DNA from 2 places in the Pseudomonas sp. nanlin1 genome. Region 2 is predicted to be linked to the other one. Evidence: riboswitches for the same ligand, from Rfam matches in the RefSeq annotation. Region 2 holds a riboswitch; the other holds the start of a gene.
The links. Region 2 has a riboswitch for cobalamin ahead of cobW (cobalamin biosynthesis protein CobW). Riboswitches for the same ligand answer to the same signal wherever they lie in the genome.
Positions count from the first base shown of each region.

Region 1: another riboswitch for cobalamin. It lies ahead of cobO (cob(I)yrinic acid a,c-diamide adenosyltransferase); the one in region 2 lies ahead of cobW (cobalamin biosynthesis protein CobW).

Region 1 is NZ_CP124218.1:4,168,828-4,175,104, reverse strand. It holds gene QCL65_RS19215 (C40 family peptidase) at 159-791, shown strand; gene QCL65_RS19210 (C40 family peptidase) at 823-1,362, shown strand; gene QCL65_RS19205 (PQQ-dependent sugar dehydrogenase) at 1,432-2,745, opposite strand; cobalamin riboswitch at 2,864-3,092, shown strand; gene cobO (cob(I)yrinic acid a,c-diamide adenosyltransferase) at 3,224-3,835, shown strand; gene QCL65_RS19195 (cobyrinate a,c-diamide synthase) at 3,832-5,142, shown strand; gene bluB (5,6-dimethylbenzimidazole synthase) at 5,135-5,785, shown strand; gene cbiB (adenosylcobinamide-phosphate synthase CbiB) at 5,782-6,277, shown strand, end outside.
Region 2 is NZ_CP124218.1:3,076,242-3,082,518, forward strand. It holds gene cobN (cobaltochelatase subunit CobN) at 1-1,889, opposite strand, end outside; gene cobW (cobalamin biosynthesis protein CobW) at 1,893-2,957, opposite strand; cobalamin riboswitch at 3,055-3,263, opposite strand; gene QCL65_RS14275 (cobalamin biosynthesis protein) at 3,381-3,812, shown strand; gene cobM (precorrin-4 C(11)-methyltransferase) at 3,831-4,580, shown strand; gene QCL65_RS14285 (DUF1272 domain-containing protein) at 4,593-4,781, shown strand; gene nfuA (Fe-S biogenesis protein NfuA) at 4,834-5,418, opposite strand; gene QCL65_RS14295 (acyltransferase family protein) at 5,489-6,277, opposite strand, start outside.

The sequences.
Region 1 (6,277 bases), 1.1 Mb from region 2:
ATGATTTTTTAGTTTGTTGTAATGCGCCCTGATTTATCCGGGCGCGTTAGATGTGCGATCAGAACCAATAAGTCACAATTCGTTCGATTGAATTTGCAAATGATGGCAATTTAAGGCAAGGTTGCCACCACTCAAACCTTTTCTCCACGGTCGTGCCCATGCTCAATCGCCTAGCACCCCTCGTGCCACTCGCTTTCCTGACCCTGTTGGTCGGTTGCGCCGCGCAATCGCCGGTGTCCCAGCAGCAGGTCTCGAATCCAGTTGTGATTCAGCCCCATCAGTCCCCTTCGAAAGCATCCTTGGTATTCGAAGACGAACAGATGACCGCTGAACAGGAACTCAATGAGTTCAATGGCCAGCCCTACGTCCTGCCGGTTTTGGCTGACAGTATTTTGGAACGTGGTAAAGCCCTGATCGGCACCCGTTACCGCTTTGGTGGTTCCAGCGAGCGTTCGGGTTTCGACTGTAGCGGCTTTATCGGTTATCTGTTCCGTGAGGAAGCCGGCATGACCTTGCCGCGTTCGACCCGCGAAATGATCAACGTTAAAGCTCCTCTGGTGTCGCGCAATAACCTTAAGCCGGGTGACCTGCTATTCTTCAGCACCGCAGGCCGCGGCCGGGTCAGCCATGCCGCGATTTATCTGGGTGACGCGCAGTTCATCCATTCCAGCAGCCGTCGTAGCGGTGGCGTTCGCGTCGACAGTTTGAATGACAGTTACTGGAGCAAGACCTTTATCGAGGCCAAGCGCGCCTTGGCCATGGCGCCGACCACGGTCATTTCCAGCAAGTAGGTGCCTGGCCTTAACCAGGTGGGTGCAGTCTATGTCGACACCGTTACGTATTGCTGCACTGTTTAGCGCCGCCCTATTGGGCGGTTGCGCCAGCGCGCCGGCTCCGGCGCCTGCTCCCAAGCTCATCCGCCCCGTTGTGATCAATACGACCCCCGGGTTCTCGCCGCAAACCGATGACGTGCTGTTTCGTGCGTTAGGTTTAGTGGGCACGCCCTACCGCTGGGGTGGTAATACGCCCGACTCAGGGTTCGACTGCAGCGGCCTGATTGGCTTCGTCTACCGTGACGCAGCGGGTGTGCAATTGCCGCGCTCGACCCGAGAGTTGATCAGCATGCGCAGCCCCAATGTGGACAAAAACGCTCTGCAATCAGGGGACTTAGTGTTCTTCGCCACCGGCGGCGGCTCTCAGGTGAGCCACGCGGGTATTTATGTGGGGGAGGGGCGTTTCGTCCATGCGCCGGCCACGGGCGGGACGGTACGCTTGGATTACCTGGCCAAGCCTTATTGGCAGAAAGCCTACCTCAATGCCAAGCGCGTGTTGGATGCAGGGAATTTAGCGCGTAATCCCTGACGTCTTTTTTTCATGTGATACGGGTCAGCGTTCGGGGGCTGCTCAGCGCGGGCCCCCGATCGATTCGCTTTACTTGGCGGCCGTTACGCGCCAAATCTTGTTACCTACATCGTCCGCAACCAGGACCGCGCCTTTGTGGTCACTGACCACACCCACCGGACGTCCCATCGCCTCCTCATCCTTGTTCAAGAAACCGGTCAATAGATCGACCGGCTGGCCGCTAGGCATGCCATTGCTGAACGGGACGAAAATCACCTTATAGCCGCTGTGGGGCTTACGATTCCACGAGCCGTGCTGGCCGATGATTGCGCCATTGGTGAACGGCGCGGGCAGCGCGTTGGGCTCGGCGAACATCAAGCCTAGCGAGGCGGTGTGTGGCCCTACCGCGTAGTCTGGCGCAATAGCCTTGGCCACTAGGTCTGGGTTTTGCGGCTCTACGCGCTTGTCGACATTCTGCCCGTAGTAACTGTAGGGCCAGCCGTAGAAGCCACCGTCTTTCACTGAAGTGATGTAGTCGGGTACCAGGTCGCTGCCGATTTCGTCGCGTTCATTCACCGCGGTCCACAGTTTGCCGCTCTGGGGCTCCCAGGCTAGGCCATTGGGGTTGCGGATACCGGACGCGAAAATACGGTGCTGGCCAGTGGCGGCGTCGACTTCCCAGATCGCGGCGCGACCTTCTTCGGCGGCCATGCCGTTTTCGCCGACATTGCTGTTGGAGCCGGTGGTGACATACAGCTTCTTGCCGTCTGGGCTGGCAATGACGTTCTTAGTCCAGTGGTGGTTCAAGGTGCCACCGGGGAGGTCGGTGACCTTGGCGCCTGGCGTGGTGATTGACGTTGCGCCGTCTTCGTAGCGAAAGCGCAGCAGGCGATCGGTGTCGGCGACATAGAAGTCATTGCCCACCAACGCCATGCCGAACGGTGAATTCAGCTTTTCCAGGAACACGGTGCGGGTTTCCGCCACGCCGTCGCCGTCTTTGTCGCGCAGCAAGGTGATGCGGTTGGGGCTAGGCACGCCTGCACCGGCTTTGGCCATGACCTTTTCCATCACCCAGCCGCGCACGCCGCTGCTGTCATCGGGCTTGGGCGGCGCATTGGTTTCGGCCACCAGTACGTCACCGTTGGGCAGTACGTACATCCAGCGCGGGTGGTCCAAGCCCTCGGCGAAGGCGGCCACTTGCGTGCCTGGCGCAGCGGTGGGCTTAGTGCCTGCGGGCCAACCCACCGCGTCGGCGATGTTCACCGTGGGGATCAGGGTTTTATTGGGCTCAGGCAATTTGGGCGAAGGCCCAGTGCCGTCACTGACTTGCAACGTCGAGCTCTCGCCGCAGGCGGCGAGCCCTGCGGTGGCGAGGATAAGCAGTGTAAGGCGAGTCTTGTTCATTATTAGCTTCCCTGAGCGTTAATCGTCATGCGTTAAGGCATAGAGGGCGCTGTGGCGACGGAGGTTCAACACGCTTTGCCACACCGGCTTGCATTGACGCTCCTACCCCAACCCTCTAACCTGCGCGACGTATTCAGGTGCTCGCCAGCCAAGGGCCGCGCGAGTGAAACAGGGAAGCCGGTGAGCGAGCCCCAGCTCGCGATTCCGGCGCTGCCCCCGCAACGGTAAATGAGTCAACGCCACGCACGGCGCCACTGTACTGAATCGGTACGGGAAGGCGCGTGGCCAAGCCGCACGGTTGCGGCTGCTCATGAGCCCGGAGACCGGCCTGAAGACTTTTATCGCGGTGCGCCAGCGCGTCGTGTTCAATTGATTCTGTCGCGCGGGGAGAGCGGCATTGGCGGTTGCCAGTCGGCGCCTTCGGGCCCCCGCCTGGCGCGTCGATGCAGCCTGCGCGCAGCCCTAGCGGAGACTTGCGATGACCGACACCCCCGAGCGCGACGAACGCCATCTGGCGCGCATGCTGCGCAAAAAAGCCGTGATCGACGAGCGCATTGCCAACTCCCCCAATGAATGCGGCTTGTTGCTAGTGTTGTCCGGCAACGGCAAGGGCAAAAGCAGCTCCGCATTTGGCATGCTCGCCCGGGCCATGGGGCATGACATGCGCTGCGGTGTGGTGCAGTTCATCAAGGGCCGCCATAGTACGGGCGAAGAGCTATTTTTTCGGCGCTTCCCCGAGCAGGTGCGCTACCACGTCATGGGCGAGGGCTTTACCTGGGAGACCCAGGACCGGCAGCGCGATATCGCAGCGGCGCAAGCGGCCTGGGCGGTGTCCCGTGAACTGCTGAGCGACCCGGCCATTGGCCTGGTGGTGCTCGACGAACTGAACATCGCCCTCAAACATGGCTACCTCGACCTGGACCAGGTGCTCACCGATCTGCAAGCCCGCCCGCCCATGCAGCACGTCGTGGTGACGGGCCGTGGGGCCAAGCCCGAGCTGATCGAGCTGGCCGACACGGTGACCGAAATGGGCGTGATCAAGCACGCTTTCCAGGCCGGTATCCGCGCCCAAAAAGGCATCGAACTGTGACGGATGCGCGCCAGTGCCCGGCGGTATTGATCGCCGCGCCAGCCTCGGGCCAGGGCAAGACCACCGTCACCGCCGCCCTGGCTCGCCTGCACCGCAACCAAGGCCGGCGAGTGCGGGTGTTTAAATGCGGCCCGGACTTTCTCGACCCCATGATCCTCGAGCGCGCCAGCGGTGCGCCGGTGTATCAGCTGGACATGTGGATGGTCGGCGCTGAAGACAGCCGCCGGCTGCTATGGGAGGCGGCGGGCGAAGCCGACTTGATCTTGATCGAGGGAGTCATGGGGCTGTTCGACGGCATTCCGTCCAGCGCCGACTTGGCCCGTCATTTCGGCGTGCCCGTGCTGGCCGTGATCGATGGCACCGCCATGGCGCAGACCTTTGGTGCCCTGGCCCTCGGCTTGGCGCGTTACCAGCCAGACCTGCCCTTCGCCGGGGTAATGGCCAACCGCGTCGGCACCCTGCGGCATGCGCAACTGCTTGAAGGTAGCCTGACCGAGGGCCTGCGCTGGTACGGCGGTCTGTCCCGTGACACCGGTATCGAATTGCCCAGCCGCCACTTGGGTTTGGTACAGGCCAGCGAGCTGAATGATTTGGACGAGCGCCTTGATGTCGCCGCAGCTGCGTTGGCCAGCAGTTGCGAAGTGTTGTTGCCGCCCCCCGTCACCTTCTCGGCGCCCGCACCGGTTCATATCGAACCGTTACTCAGTGGGGTGCGTATTGCCGTGGCCCGCGACGAAGCGTTTGCCTTTATCTACAACGCCAGCCTCGACGTGCTACGGGCCATGGGGGCGCAGTTGAGTTTTTTCTCGCCCCTTCACGACCAAAGCCTCCCGGCGTGCGACAGCCTCTACCTGCCCGGCGGCTACCCCGAATTGCACCACCACGCCTTGGCCGCGAACGCGCCGATGATGGCCGCTATTGTGGCCCATCAACAAGCGGACAAGCCGCTGTTGGCAGAATGTGGCGGCATGCTGTATTTGCTCGATGCCCTAACCGATGTCGCCGGCGAGCGCGCCGAATTGCTCGGCCTGCTGCCGGGTGAAGCGGTCATGCAAAAACGCCTGGCGGCGCTGGCGTTGCAAGTCGTGACATTGCCCGAGGGCGAGCTGCGCGGCCACACTTACCACCATTCGTTGACCAGTACCGAGTTGGCCCCCTTGGCGCGTGGGGTCAGCCCTAACGGTGGGCGTGGCGCCGAGGCGGTCTATCGCATCGGGCGCATGACAGCCTCCTATGTGCATTTCTATTTCCCTTCCAACCCAGCGGCGATTGCACGCCTGTTCGCCCCCGAGGCGCTCGATGTCTGAGCACGCCTACAGCCCACTAGAGCGGGCGGCGATTTACCGTGCCATTGGTGAGCGCCGCGACATGCGCCATTTTGCCGGTGGCACGGTGGCCCCTGAGCTGTTGACCCGCCTGCTCCAGGCTGCGCATCAGGCCCCCAGTGTCGGGCTGATGCAGCCGTGGCGCTTTATTCGCATCAGTGACCGCGAGTTGCGCGGGCGCATTCAGGCGCTGGTGGAGGAGGAGCGGGTACGCACCGCCGAAGCCCTTGGCCAGCGTTCCGACGAATTCATGCAGCTCAAGGTCGAAGGCATCGGCCAATGTGCCGAAGTGCTGGTGGCGGCCCTGAGCGATGATCGCGAGCGGCATATCTTCGGCCGCCGGACCCTACCTGAGATGGACCTCGCCTCGTTGGCCTGCGCCCTGCAAAACCTCTGGTTAGCTGCACGCGCCGAAGGCTTGGGCATGGGCTGGGTATCGCTGTTCGAACCTGCGGCCCTGGCCGAGCTACTGGGTATGCCGGCCGGGGCCAAGCCTTTGGCGGTGCTCTGCCTGGGCCCGGTGCAGGCCTTTTACCCGGCGCCGATGCTCAGCCTGGAAGGTTGGGCCGAACCACAACCCCTGGCCGAAATGCTCTATGAAAACCACTGGGGGCAACGTCCATGAGCATCGCCTTGCTAAGTGTGGCCGGGGTTGCGCTGGATGCCTTGCTGGGCGAGCCGCGCCGGGCCCACCCATTGGTCGCCTTCGGCCGCCTGGCCAACCGCCTGGAACAGCGCTTGAACATCGCCGGGCGCGGTTGGCGTAGCCATGGGGTCAGCGCTTGGGTGCTGGCGGTGGTACCGCTGACCTGTGCGGCGGCGCTGCTGGCCCAGTTGCCCTACGTGGGCGTGCTGGTGCAAGTGCTGGCGCTGTACTGCGCCCTTGGCCTGCGCAGCCTGGGCGAGCACGTGCTGCCGGTGGCGCAGGCGCTGCGCGCCGATGATTTGCCCAAGGCACGGCAGCGCGTGGGCTATCTGGTCAGCCGCGAAACGGCCGAGCTGGATGCCCCGGCCGTGGCCCGCGCCGCCACTGAATCAGTGCTGGAAAACGGCAGCGACGCGGTGTTCGCTGCGTTGTTCTGGTTTGCCGTGGCCGGCGCGCCAGGGGTGGTGTTGT
Region 2 (6,277 bases):
TACTCGTCGGCGAGCAGCTCCAAGTCACGCAGCGGGCCATAGGTTTCGGCGCGGGTCAGGGGCGGCATCAAGTGGTCGATGATCACCGCCTGGGTTCGGCGCTTGGCCTGGGCGCCCTCCCCGGGGTCGTTGACGATAAACGGGTAAATATTCGGCATGGGCCCTAACAGGGCGTCGGGCCAGCAGGTGTCGGCCAGGCCGACGCCTTTGCCCGGTAGCCACTCCAGGTTGCCGTGCTTGCCCACGTGCACCAGGGCGTCGGCGCCATAGGCGTGGCGCAGCCAGAAATAGAAGGCCAGGTAACCGTGGGGCGGCACCAGGTCGGGGTCGTGGTAGACCGCGCTGACATCCAGCTGATAGCCCCGTGCCGGCTGGATACCCACGAAGGTCAGGCCAAAACGCAGGCCGGCGACCATCATCCGCCCGTCTCGGCACATCGGGTCTTGTTGCGGCTCGCCCCAGCGCTCGCGCACGGCGTGTTGATTGGCTTCAGGCAGCTGGGCAAAGGCGTCGAGGTAAGCGTCCATGGCCATGCTCTGGGCGCAAGGGCGTTGATCGAGGCGTTCCAGGTCGTTGGTCACGCCGCCCAACAGTTGTTGGATCAGGGCCGTGCCCGTGTCCGGCAGATCGGCCACCGGGTAGCCTTCGGCCTGCATGGCGGTGAGGATATTCAGCGCCGCCGCCGGAGTATCCAGGCCCACGCCGTTGCCGATTCGACCGTCGCGGGTCGGGTAATTGGCCAGCACCAGGGCCACCCGCTTATCGGCGGCCGGGCGCCGGGCCAAGGCGCTCCAGCGCCGGGCTAACTGGGCGACAAAGTCCATACGTTCGGGATGCGCGCGGTAGCAGACGACGTCTGACTGGCTGCGCTCGCTGCGCCAGGCCAAGTCTTTGAAGCTGATGGCGCGGCTGATAATGCGCCCGTCCAGTTCCGGCAGAGCGATGTGCATGGCCAGGTCGCGCGCGCCCAGCCCCTGGGCACTGTCGCGCCAACCGTCGAGGTTGTCCTGGGCACAGATCGCCTGGATCACCGGAATGTCCCGGCGAAAGGGCCTTACATGGGGCGCTTCAGGGCTGGATTGGGCAAAGCCGGTGGTGTTTAGAATAACCGCCGCGTCGACTTCATCCAGCCAGTCTTGGACTTGGGCCAAGCAGGCGGGGTCTTTCAGGCTGGCGACGGCGATCGGCAGCGGGTTCAAGCCAGCACTGAGCAGGCGCTGGCAGAAGATATCAATAAAGCCGGTGTTGGCCGCCTGCAAGTGCGAGCGATAGAACAACACCGGCGCCACCGCCTGCTCAGCCACCCAATCGGCGCGCCAGTGGTCCAGGTTCGGCTGGTCGTGCTGCGGATGATAGATGGCCGTGCGCGGCAGGCTCTGGGGTTCAATCCAGGGGTAATCGCGGCCCAGCCAGGTGCTAGCCAGGCAATGCAGCAGCGAACGCGCATTGCCCATCCCGCCCTGGCGCAAAAAATGCCAAAGGCGCTCGACCGCCTCGGGCTGTTCGGTACTCAGACCACTGAGCTCGGGGTCGGCGCGGTCGTCACCCGGCACCATGATCAGGCGCACGCCCCGCTCGGCCAGCTCGACCAAGCGTTCGACACCGTAGCGCCAGTAACCGATACCACCGTGTAGAGAAATCAGAATGACCTTAGCGTGGCGCAGCACCTCGTCGACGTACAGGTCGACTGAGGCGTGATTCTGCACCTGCATTGGGTTGGCCAGGCGCAGGCTGGGGAAGTCCGCTGGCAGGTGCTGAGCCGCCTCGGCCAGCAGCGCCAGATGCGAATCGCCGCTGCACAGGATCACCAGCTCGGCCGGTGTCTGGCCCAGGTCGGCGATGCTGTCGTCGGGGACAAAACCGCCGGGCTGGGTACGCAGCAGGTGCATGGGTCAGGCCGCCAGGGCTTGGCGCAGTTGCGCTTCGAGCAACTGGGCGTCGAGGCCCTGGCCGATCAGTACCAGGCGAGTGCTGCGCGGCTCGTCGGTGCTCCAGGCGCGGTCGAAGTGTTTGTCAAACCGCGTCCCCACCCCCTGGATAAGCAAACGCATAGGTTTGCCAGGAATCGCGGCGAACCCTTTAACCCGCAAAATGCCGTGGCGCACCACCAATTGCGTCAGCGCATCGAGCAGCAGCCGTTCTTCGGCCGCCGGCAGTTCCAGGGAGATGGAGTCGAAGGCATCGTGGTCGTGGTCGTCATGCTCGTCACCTTCGTGGTGATCATGGTGGGTCTTGCGCCCATCGATATGTTGCTCCGACTCAGCGCCAAGGCCCAGTAGCACCTCCAGCGGCAGACGGGCACTGCTGGCCTCGACCACTTTGACCGCCGGCGGCAGCTCTTCGGCCACCTGCGCGCGCACACCGGCCAGGGCTTCTGGGGCCAGTAGGTCGGCTTTATTGAGAATCACCAGGTCGGCACTGGCCAACTGGTCGGCGAACAGCTCGTGCAGCGGCGATTCGTGGTCAAGGTTGGGGTCGAGCTTGCGCTGGGCGTCCACCTGATCGGGGTAGGCGGCAAACGTGCCGGCCGCCACTGCTGGGCTGTCGACCACGGTGATCACCGCGTCCACCGTGCAGGCGTTGCGAATTTCCGGCCATTGGAACGCTTGCACAAGCGGCTTGGGCAGTGCCAGGCCACTGGTTTCGATGAGGATATGATCGAGGTCGCCACGGCGGGCAACCAGCTCGCGCATCACCGGGAAAAACTCTTCCTGAACGGTGCAGCAGAGGCAACCGTTGGCCAGTTCATACACACGGCCCTGGGCCTCTTCTTCGCTGCAGCCGATGCTGCACTGCTTGAGAATCTCCCCGTCGATACCCAGCTCGCCGAACTCATTGACGATAACGGCGATACGGCGGCCCTGGGCGTTGTCGAGCATGTGCCGCAGCAAGGTGGTTTTGCCCGAACCGAGAAAGCCGGTAACGATGGTGACGGGAAGTTTGGCCAATGTTTTCATCGGGTGCCCTTGGCAAAGTGGCGGGCATGCGCGACGAAAACCGCAGGCGCCAGGCCCACGGTAGAATTCGCCACCGGATCACCCCGCCCGGTTGAATATGAGGAAGCACGTTCGAGGCAGGTCTCCTGGCTCGCGGTAGCGCCCTGCAAACGCTGCAGAACCTGATGCCAGGCACCTTCCCGCGTCGATTCGCAGTGGTCTCGCCTAGCCCTTCACCGCTTACAGTTGCGGGGGCAGCCGCGGCATCTACCGCGTTCCCATCTTAGCCCAGGCGTGTGCCTCGGAACCTCGAACCTGCAAGGCTACGCAGTGGGCCGGGCCAGGTCAATCGTGCCGCTGCAATTGACCCACCGCCCTGCGCCGTGGTCTGCTGCGGCCCAACGTTTGGGTGCCCGTTACCCTTAAATAGCCGAGGACACATCCATGCCCACCAGCGTTACTGGCCAGACCGCACTGGCTGCCGGTTTTGGTTGCGGGCACGGCTGCCCATGGCAGCAGTTGCGCGAACTGTTACTGCGCAGCCTGGCCGAAAACGGCCTGCAGCTGGATCAGTTGCAGGCCATCGCCAGTGTCGAGTACAAGCGCAAGGAAGCCGGCTTGCACCGCCTGGCGGAGGCCTTGGGTGTGGGGTTGTATTTTTTCGATGCGCCGCACTTAAGTGGTTACACAGCGCAACTGACCCACGTATCCGCCTTGGCACAGGCCATTACCGGCTCTGCCGGGGTCGCTGAAAGTAGTGCCCTGGCTCTGGCCGAACAGTTGGGCTCGGCACCCGCGCAGTTGATCGTACCGCGGCGCGCCATCGCACGCGCAACGGTGGCGATTGCGCGCGTGACGGTTAAACTGCCCCGCTGACTCTTTCCAGGATTCCTCATGACCGTCTATTTCATCGGTGCCGGCCCCGGCGACCCTGACCTGATCACCGTCAAAGGCCAGCGCCTGATTCGCCAATGCCCGGTGATTATTTACGCCGGCTCCCTGGTACCGCCTGCGATTCTTCAAGGGCACCAGGCCGAGTCGGTGATCAACAGCGCCGAACTGCACCTGCAACAGATCATCACACTAATGGCCAGCGCCCATGCCAAAGGCCAAGACGTTGCCCGCGTGCATTCTGGTGATCCATCTTTGTACGGCGCCATTGGCGAGCAAATCCGCCACCTGCGCGAGCTGGGTATTCCCTTCGAGATCATTCCCGGTGTGACCGCCACGGCCGCCTGCGCGGCGTTGCTGGGGGCCGAGCTGACCCTGCCGGAAATATCGCAAACGCTGATCCTGACCCGCTATGCCGACAAGTCGCCAATGCCGCTGGGGGAAGACCTGGCCAGCCTGGCCAGCCATCGGGCGACGCTGGCCATTCACCTGGGCGTGCAGCACCTGGCCAAGATCGTCACACAATTGACCCCGCACTACGGCGCCGACTGCCCGATCGCGGTAGTACACCGGGCCAGCTGGCCGGATCAGGACTGGGTAACTGGGGCGTTGTGCGATATCGTGGAAAAGGTCGAGGCCAAGGGGTTTCGCCGCACGGCGTTGATCCTGGTAGGCCGGGTGTTGGGCAATGACCAATTTGCCGAATCGGCGCTGTACCGCGCCGGGCATGCCCATTTATATCGCTCTGAATAAAAGGATATCGAGATGCTGGAACTGCGCCCTACCTGTGAACGCTGCAGCGAGGCTTTACCTGCTGACAGTGAGCGAGCGTTTATCTGTTCTTACGAGTGCACGTTCTGTGCGACCTGCACCAGCGAGACCTTGCAGGGCAAATGCCCGAATTGCAGCGGGGAGTTGTTGCGCCGGCCTCGGCGTTTGCCCAAGGCGTCTTGATAGCACTGAAACTAAGAAGGGGCCTGACAGCGCGCTGCCCGGCCCCACGCCTTCAGTAGTAAGCGTTTTCTTTCTGTGTATGGTCGGTAACGTCGCGCACGCCCTTGAGCTCGGGAATTCGTTCCAACAGGGTGCGCTCGATGCCCTCGCGCAGTGTCACGTCAGCCTGACCGCAACCCTGGCAGCCGCCACCGAATTGCAACACGGCGATGCCGTCGTCCACCACATCGATCAAACTGACCTGGCCGCCATGGCTGGCCAAACCTGGGTTGATTTCGGTTTGCAGGTAATAATTGATGCGTTCGTTGACCGGGCTATCGGCATTGACCATCGGCACCTTGGCGTTAGGCGCTTTGATGGTCAACTGGCCGCCCATGCGGTCGGTGGCGTAGTCGACCACGGCGTCGTCGAGGAAGGCCTCACTGACCGAGTCGATCCAGGCGGTAAAGCTCTTGAGCCCTAGCGCGGTGTCTTCAGGTTTTTCTTCACCCGGTTTGCAATAGGCAATGCACGTCTCGGCGTACTGGGTACCTGGCTGGGTGATGAATACGCGGATGCCGATACCGGGGGTGTTCTGCTTACTCAGCAGATCGGCCAGGTAATCGTGGGCGGCGTCGGTAATGGTTATGGCGCTCATTTTGGTTCCTCACAGACTTGTCGGCAGTTTACGCCAAAGCGGGCCGCCTGACAAAGTCCTAGTATTTTGCTCAGGCAATCGGCGTGCTGGCGGGCCGCGCCAGGCGAGCATCGGTCCACGCCTTGACCCGCTGATACAGACGCTTCTCGATCCACACGTAACTGCACCACGAAATGGCCGCGATCAATGGGACGCATACCGCGAAGACCGCATAGGGGTTGAGTTGCCAGCGCTGGCTGGCCAGCCAGCCGCCATACAAAACCAATACATGCACCAGATAAACCGAATAAGAACAGTCGCCTAACGATTTCAACCAGCGGCTGCCTTTAAACCATGGTTCCATTGCCACACAGGCCAGCACGATCATTGCGCTGGGCACGCCCCAGTTAAGCAAGCGGTTGCTGGGCGGCAGGTAGTAGATCACCACGGCGCAAACCCCTACCACCAGCAACGGCACCCACAATGCCTGCTTGATCAAGCCTCGGCGATAGAGCACGCCAATGCCGATACCGAGCAAGAATTCATAAATGATGTTGTTCTGGTAAAAACGGCTGGCGCCGCCGTACTGGCCCAATACCTGACTAACGGCAAACAGCGCTGCTGCCACGATCAACGGCCGGTAGCGCTGGGGTACCGTAAACACCAGTGAGAACAGCAGGTAAAAGAACATTTCATAATTGAGCGTCCAGCCCACATTCAGCGTGGGGTAAAGCCCGTAGCCGCCAGGGTTCTCCGAGGGAATGAACAGCAAGGAGAGGACGAAATGCGGCAGATCGATAGCAGAATGCGGCAGCCAATCGCCCATGCCCACCAGCATTAAGCCCATTAACACCGTGTACAGCCAATAGGCCGGGATGAT